DNA from 2 places in the Ancylomarina sp. genome. Region 1 is predicted to be linked to the other one. Evidence: riboswitches for the same ligand, from Rfam matches in the RefSeq annotation. Region 1 holds a riboswitch; the other holds the start of a gene.
What was found. A riboswitch is a leader RNA that binds a small molecule or an ion and turns the genes downstream of it on or off. The one in region 1 is predicted to bind cobalamin.
Positions count from the first base shown of each region.

Region 2: it holds a riboswitch for cobalamin, as region 1 does, so the genes downstream of both, ABY905_RS01760 (TonB-dependent receptor plug domain-containing protein) here and ABY905_RS03505 (sigma-54-dependent transcriptional regulator) in region 1, are expected to answer to the same signal.

Region 1 is NZ_JBFFKR010000022.1:19,047-23,355, reverse strand. It holds gene ABY905_RS03510 (ATP-binding protein) at 1-440, shown strand, start outside; gene ABY905_RS03505 (sigma-54-dependent transcriptional regulator) at 705-2,039, opposite strand; cobalamin riboswitch at 2,279-2,479, opposite strand; gene ABY905_RS03500 (penicillin-binding protein 1A) at 2,523-4,309, opposite strand, start outside.
Region 2 is NZ_JBFFKR010000009.1:26,439-30,747, forward strand. It holds gene ABY905_RS01760 (TonB-dependent receptor plug domain-containing protein) at 147-2,309, opposite strand; cobalamin riboswitch at 2,473-2,679, opposite strand; gene ABY905_RS01765 (metallophosphoesterase) at 3,469-4,309, shown strand, end outside.

The sequences.
Region 1 (4,309 bases):
TACTGGAAACCCTATGTAAGCAATTGAAGATCGAAGTTGAAATGAGTCCGGTGGAGGAAGTGAAATCATTATATGAAACGAGCCATCTATTATTTGATTTATCAGAAGTGGAGAAATTCTCGGGAGGTGATAATGCCTTAGTTAATAAGATTCTGACTAGCTTCACGCGAATAGCCAAGGAGAGTCTTCAGCTCCTTAAAGATGCTAGTGATGGCAAGCATTATAAGCAGATAGGTGAAATTGCCCATAGAATGTTGAGCTCTTACCGACAGCTTAAAATAGAGTCTGCAAGTGATATTTTGATTGAATTAGAAAAAATGATTCATCAAGAGCCTGATGAGCTAATGAGTATTGAAGAGGTGAATCGTGCTATTAATAAACTTGAGGAATTATCAAATCAGATTTTTAAACAAATTGAAGACTTGCAAGAGAACCCTTAATTGAGTTTGACGTCTACAGTTTTCCACCTATAAACATTCTGAAATATTTCGTGTGTGAGTAAAATGGAATATAGAAATCCCATCTTGTTTTTTTTGTCAGGTAAGACAAGAATAAACCATCAATAAGAGGTCTGAAAAACAAGAAATAGACAATGATGAATTGACTAATGTCTAATTCGGGTTTGTAGATAAGAATGAACGGAGCACACACAGTCAAATAGTAAAGGAAAAAAACTAGAAATTTTGTTGTCATTCTATTTTAAATTAACCTTCTATACCATATTGCTTCATCTTAGTATAAAGCGTTTTTCTGTCGATATTGAGTAAGCGTGCTGCCTTTGATTTATTGTTGTTGACTTCTCTCAAAATATCAATAATCTTATCTCTTTCTGTTGAAGCCTGAATAAGTTTCAAGTCAGTCGTATTATCAGCTATACTTGTCGATTCCTGATAGTGGAGTATTTCGGGAGGCAAGGCTGATGTTTCGAGACGTTCACCAGTGCTTAAAAGTAAGGCTCTTCGAATCACATTTCTAAGCTCTCTTAAATTTCCTGGCCAACTGTATGCTTTTAGTTTCTGAATAAATTCATCAGAAAAGTGATTGATATTTTTATTGAGTTCCTGATTGGATAGGTTTAGGAAATTATCAGCGAAAAGCTTGATGTCTTCTTTTCTATCACGAAGAGCTGGAACTGAAATCTTGAATTCGTTCAAGCGGTGGTATAAATCTTCTCTAAAATTAGACTTATTAACCTCTTTAATTAGATCTTCATTGGTTGCAACGAGTATTCTAACGTCAGTATCAATATCATTATTACTACCAAGCTGACGAATTTTTTTTTCTTGAATAGCCCTTAATAGTTTGATCTGGATTTCGTAGGATAAATTTCCAATCTCATCCAGGAAGAGTGTCCCCCCTTTGGCAAATTCAAACTGACCTTTTTTATCGGTAATGGCACCAGTAAAAGAGCCTTTATTGTGACCAAAAAGTTCACTTCCTGCTAACTCATTGGATAAGGCTCCACAGTCTACTGCCACAAAATTTTTATCCTTTCGGGCACTGGCCTCATGAATTCGTCGAGCTACAATTTCTTTTCCTGTTCCACTTTCTCCCTCAATAATCACAGACATATCAGTTGGAGCAACCAGATTGATATACTGATCGATCTGAACAGAATTAGGACTTTTACCACGAATGAATTCGATTTTTTTAGTTTTACCAACTTCCTCAACAGTTTTAGATTTTTCTATTGCGGAATTGATAAGGACGAGAATTTCTTCAGGATTGAGAGGTTTTGTTATGTACTCGTAAGCTCCCAGTTTTATGGCATTCACGGCTGTTCGAATTTCAGCATAAGATGTCATGATGATGACAGGCATGTGAGGATTCAAACTCTTTATTTGCTTGAGAAGATCAAGGCCATTGATATCAGGTAAACGAAAATCACTAATGACCAAGTTCGGCTTAAAGCTGCCAAATTTTTTTAATCCTTCATTGGCAGAAAAGGCGATATCAGATTCGAAACCTTTTTTATTAAGTAGGCCTTGAAGCATGATACAGATCGTAGGATCATCGTCTATAATGAGGATTTTATTCATAATGAGCTTATCGGGATGCTAAACTGTGAAAGTCAATTTAAACAAAATTAAGTAAAAAGCTTTGACGGAATACTATGAGTTTGAAAAAAAATAAAGGATTGTAAGCTTGCTATCGCAATTTTACAATCCTTTTAACAGTTACTTATGAATTTTTACGAGCAGATCTATGGCAAAGATCAACTCTGCTTGCGTCAAAAAAGTGAAAGGTTACAGAGACTTTCTGCTTTTCTTACCCGAAAGCTAAACTCAAGATTATAGGCAGGTCTTCTGGCTTATCTCAATTTTGAACACCTTCCCGTCCGCTTCAGGCTGACAGTGGTCTTTCGTTCAAAATACAGATTCGAAAAATTTCGAATCAAGAATTACAGCTGCGGGGACAGCTCCTGTTTTTAACAGGATTCCCTATTATTCCTTTCGGAACCCAAATCGTTTTGCAAGTTTAATCAAAAATTATAATTTGCCAATAATATTAGATGACTGATTTTAAAAGAAATCTTCTTCTTCATTTTGGATTAAACCCTTATTTCTTGGGTTTTTAGATTGAGTGTTACAATCCAGATCAATATTGAAACCTATAGGTTTTTCAAACTTGCCTTTCGGTATATTTAAAGATTCATCAGCATATACTTTTTGCATATATAGTCCCCAAATTGGTAAAGCCATATTAGCTCCTTGTCCTTGAGTAATTCCTTCGAAATGGATGGCTCTATCTTCAGCTCCAACCCAAACTCCAGAGACCAGATTGGGTGTAACACCCATAAACCAACCATCCGAATGATTTTGGGTGGTTCCTGTTTTTCCCCCAATAGGGTTACGAAGGTTGTACTTCCATCTCAGGCGCCCAGCTGTTCCTCGATTCACAACACCTTCAAGAAGGTTGGTCATCAGGTAAGCTGTTTTAGCACTCATCGCCTCACGTTTTTGAGGGATTGAGCGAGCAATCTCATTTCCTTTGCTATCTTCAATTCTTGAAATAAAACGAGGTTTAATATAAACGCCTTTGTTTGCATAAGTAGCATAGGCTCCTACCATTTCACGAACTGTAATTTCGGATGTTCCTAAGAATATTGAAGGCACAGGATCAATTCGACTGACGATACCCATCTTTTTTGCCATTTCGACAATTGCATTGGGTTTGAACTGTTTCAAAACCCAGCCAGAGATATTGTTTACAGAATTCGCCAGCCCCCATCTAAGGGTTACCATCTCTCCAGAACGTTTGCTTGTAGAGTTTCTTGAGGTCCATGTTGTTCCGTCACCGACATCAAAAGTCTGTGCAATATTTGGAACTTTATCGCATGGTGTTAATCCCTCTTGCATGGCTACTGTGTACAGGAATGGTTTGATGATAGAACCAACTTGGCGCTTACCATTATTTACCATATCGTACATAAAGTATTTGTAATTTGGTCCACCTACGTAGGCTCTAACTTCGCCTGTTTGTGGAACCATAGACATAAAACCAGCTCTAAGAAATCCCTTATAATACAGCATAGAATCGTTAGGTGACAATATAGTATCACGCTCCCCTTTCCAGGTGAAGATTCTCATTGGGGTAGGTGTTTCAAAAATACTTTTAATAGAATCAAGAGAAATATCTTTGTCTTTTAGAACACGGAACCTTTCACTTCTTCTCATTGATAAGTATAAATTCCGTTCTACGGCTTCGTCGTCTAAATCATCAGAAAAAGGAGGATTTTTGTGATATCTCTTCTCATTGTCAAAAGCAGGTTGTAAATCAAGGCCTAAATGCTCTCTGACGGCTTGCTCGGCATATTTCTGCATACGAGAATCAATGGTCGTATATATTTTTAAACCATCCTTATAAATATTATAGGATTCTCCATCTGCTTTTTTATTTTTATTACACCATCCAAAAAATGGGTTATTCTTCCATTGAAGAGAATCTTCAATAAATTGTTGTTTATTCCACGAAGGATATCGACTTTCTAGGGGTTTTCTTGCTGTAAGGCTTGTTCTTAAATATTCTCTAAAATACGTTGCACTTCCTCTTCGGTGGTCAACTTTTTGGTAATCCAGGTTAAGAGGTAAAAGCTTTAGAGAATCGTATTGCTGTTGCTCAAGATAGTTATACTTCACCATTTGGCTTAAGACAACATTACGCCTATCTAAAGTCAATTCAGGTCGGCGAAGTGGATTGTAGTATGAAGAGTTTTTAGCCATACCAACTAACATTGCGGACTGTTCAACTTTAAGCGAATCGGGAGTTGTATTAAAATATACGCGGGCTGCAGATTTAACACCTACAG
Region 2 (4,309 bases), on a different contig from region 1:
TAAAAAAAAACAAAATAAGACCACCAAATCTCTTATTTGTAATCCACATCTAAAAATACTGTAAATCAATACATAAGAAACTCTTCATCATAAAAAAAGGGATATTCCGCAATTGGAACATCCCTTTTAAAGTGAATTAATAGATTTTAGAATCGATAAGCCAATTTAGCTATTAACGATCTTCCCGGCATATTGTAACCATCTTTCTCAGTATAATTTTCGTCTAATAAATTCGAAATTGTTATTCCAACTGTATACTTCTCTTTAAAAGTATACGAAGCCGAATAATCAAAAACATAAGAAATCGGATGACGTAACAAAGCCTCATCAATCAGTTCAGGACGAACCTCTTTACCTTTGAATACGATAGGCGCCCTTGCATATGTTGGCGCAGGATAAGTCACCATATAATTGTCTTCATAACGATGTCCAATATAACGACCATTCAAACAAGTAGAGAATCCTTTTAGGTTATCAAACTCAATACCAAATGATGCAGTGTTGTCTCTCACATATCTCATACTCCCTTCAGCAGGCTTACCAGCTAATTCATAGGCAACTTTTGCATCAATCATATGCGTATAATTCAAATATAAACGAAGTGAATAATCATAATCACTTAGTGCTCCAAAATCATAAGAGGCAAGCATCTCAATACCATTCATTTCTGCTTTTTGAGCATTGATATAAGTATAAAACTCATCACCATTCTTAGCAATCCCATCAGGATTTTGATATTCTTTGATTATCTTATTCTTATGCTTTGTTTGAAAATAGGTTAAATCAAAATTGATTCCTTTTTTGAAGTTCTTAAAATTGAAACCAAAATCAATAGTCTTGCTTTTTTCTGCCTTCAAATCGGCATTACCTTTTGTTGTAGAACCGGATGCAACAGTATAAAATCCAGCAACCTGAAAGGCATCAGGAGCTAAGAAAGCATCTCCCCAAGTCGAATGAATCGATAAATGATTACAGATATGATATTTCAACCCCATATTTTTAGTGAAAATCTCATACTTTTCAGAACTTGATGCATTACCTAAAAATTTATCCGCTTCCAATCCAAACTTGATAAAATCTCCTCGACCTCCGACTGAAGCATCCAATTTACCATCAAAAAGTTTAAATTGAATTTGACCAAAAACACCTGTTTTGCGATTTTGATAATCAGGTTTATAAGGCGCCTCACCAACCCCCTCTTTTGTGTAATTCTTACTCAGATATTTATCTGTTTTATTATCGATACCAAAAGCAAAAGTATGCTCTCCTATCTGAAAAGCATCATTCAACTGAAAGCCATAGTTCTTATAAACATTTTCAAGATTTCCGTAGCCATCATTTCCAAGATCAATTATTTCAGTATTTTCATTTGAAAAGAAAGGTGATAAACGAATTGAATGTATGCCTATTTTCCCTAGGACATCAAGACCTCCGGTATATCGCTCTATGTCTTTAGAGTCCATACCATAAGTATGCCAAAAATTACCTGGTGTTTCAACATCAAAAGCTTTATAGAAACTACTATTGAGGTTAAGTTTCCAATCTTTTGCAAGCTTAATTCCCAAACGAGCGTTTACATTGTGCTTTTCAAATTGAGAATTTTCCATACTAGCCCCATAAGTCGAAGCATCCAAAATAGTTTTGGCATAGGATTTATTGTATAGATTATGCTCGCCTACCTTGTAATCTTCATTTTGCTTGTGAAAGGCATATGCTAAATCAAAATCAACCAATTCAGACAGAGAACCTCCAAAGTTTAAATTCACTTTTGAAGTTTGGAAACTTCCATAAGCAAAGGAAGCAGAACCTCCAAATTTGCCTGTCCTTGTTTGAGTTACAATATTCACAACGCCCCCCATGGCATCAGAACCATATTGTGCAGAAAAAGGTCCTTTTAAGATTTCAACACGCTCAACATTATTCAAATCGATACTGGCTAGATTTTCAGTCCCAGCTGGTTTTCCATCAATTAAAATCAAGGCATATTTACTTTTTGTATCAGCAGAGAAGCCACGCATCCCAATTCCAGCATCTACACCTGGATATTGCAAGATATCAATTGATGATGATCGTTTTAACAAACCCGCAACATCTGTTGCTGGTGAGGCTTTAATCATACGCTGAGTAATCACATCCACCTTTTGAGGCAAATCCTTAAGTTTTGCGTTAACACGTGAAGCATTAATTTGTACTTCGTTTAGATTCAAATGACGAACCGAAGTGGAATCTACCACAGGTTTATCATCAGCTTGAGATGCAAAATTCATAAATGAAAGCAATGCAAAAGCCGTTAAAAATGTTCTTTTCATGTTTGATTTTAATAAATGAAAAATATTTTAACTAATGCAATGCAAACAGGGAGCTAAAAGAAAATCGTACAACATGACACAAAGGACCAGTTATGGCAGATCAATCCTTCTTATCTGTATTGATATTATTTTCGTTCACTTGCTCTTTTTCCCGAAAGCAATGACTTGTATTGATTACAAAGGCAGGTCTTCTGACTTGTTCTACTTTTTGAGGCCTTCCCATCCGCTTGAGGCGAACAGTGGCATAGGTCGTTCAAAAAGCTTTTTTAGAACTTACAGCTACGGGTATAGTCTCGGATTCACACCGAATTCCCTTTTCATTTCAATCCTGTGTTATGAGGATAGAAATACCAAATGCGCTGCAAATATAGATAAAAAGGGGATTTCTGAGTATAAAGATTGAAGAATTAAATACAATCACATAACAAGCACATTATCGGCAAAATATACATCGAACAACAAATAATTAAGATCCTATTCCAAGAAAACATATGCTAGATCAACTCAATTTATATCATAAATAGTGCAACAAATAATTAAGATGAATAGTCCAAATGAAATAGATTTATTATCCTTGCATGACGCTTTTAGAAAATTGAATTAGAGATTTAATAGCAATAGCGCCCTAGATGTTTTTACTCATGTTATGTATTTGTTGCTAGCAATATATTTAAGCCTAATAACAGGATGAAGGTGAACTTATTTAGGCCATCAAAAAAATGGCCTCTTTTTTAAATGTCTTTCGTTTCACGAAAGCCTTAGAAAGACCGGGAAGTTGTCCCGAACGATCGGGATGTTCGAAAATCACCCGGCCGCACTTAAGTTTGAGGCACATTGGAGCGAAGCGGAAATCATGAATACCATGTAAAATAAACATTTATGAACTAATAAGAAAGATATTTAAAAAGCAGCCTTGATCTTTTTTATTCGTAAATATAATCTCGGGCTCTCATGATCTCACTCTGTTCGGTAGCTTCGTTTTTTGGATCAAGCCAACCATTGGAGCAAAGCGGAAATCATGAATACAACAAAATAGACTTTAATGAATAAATGAAGTCTGGTTTGGGCGAAGCACCAATTCACTAGGACAGAATTGATTAAACATCTTGATTTTCATACACTATAGCAACTCGATCATAAACGACTAAAAACACGACACATGCTTAAAACCTTTATTAAAGGATTCCTCTTTTCATGCCTATTGGCACTGATATCATGCACACCCAATAAGAACAGTATAGAACTTATTCAGGCAATAAATAAGCGACAAACAGCAACAGCACTTGACTTAATCGAAAAAGGAGTTGGTTTGGATGCTCAAGATACTTTAGGGCTCACTCCTATTCATTGGGCAGCAAAAAGAGCCTTACCTAAAGTTACAGATGCTCTTTTACAAAAGGAATGCGATATCAATGCTTTAAATGTCGAAGGTTATACGGCACTCAATTTTGCCATTAGATCCAATAATGCCGAAGCAATAGATTTGCTGCTTAAGGCTGGAGCAGTTACTTATAAAAATGGCTTATCAAATATGAGTGATGGTCCTTTTATTGATCGAACTGAAGATGGACTTTATGCCTACTATTTAAAGCACGATTCAATTGAAAGTAAAACTTATCTCACGGGTAAGTATTTAAATCAAGAAACAAACTCATTCAAAGGTTGGGCTGGCGATACCTGTTCATACTCCATAAGAGAGAGTCAAACACCAGATTGGCAAATCAAAACTCAGGAACCCATTTTCGTATTAGGTGATATCCATGGACAATTTGATAGAATGGTAAATAATCTGCAAAGCCATGGTGTTATAGATAAACAACTAAAATGGAATTGGGGAAAGGGTCATTTGGTATTTGTTGGCGATATTTTTGATAGAGGCAATAAGGTGACTGAAACCCTTTGGTTCATCTATCGTTTGGAGCAGGAAGCTGAAAATGCTGGCGGACAAGTTCACATTACTTTCGGGAATCATGAGTTGATGGTGCTTAATAAGGATAACA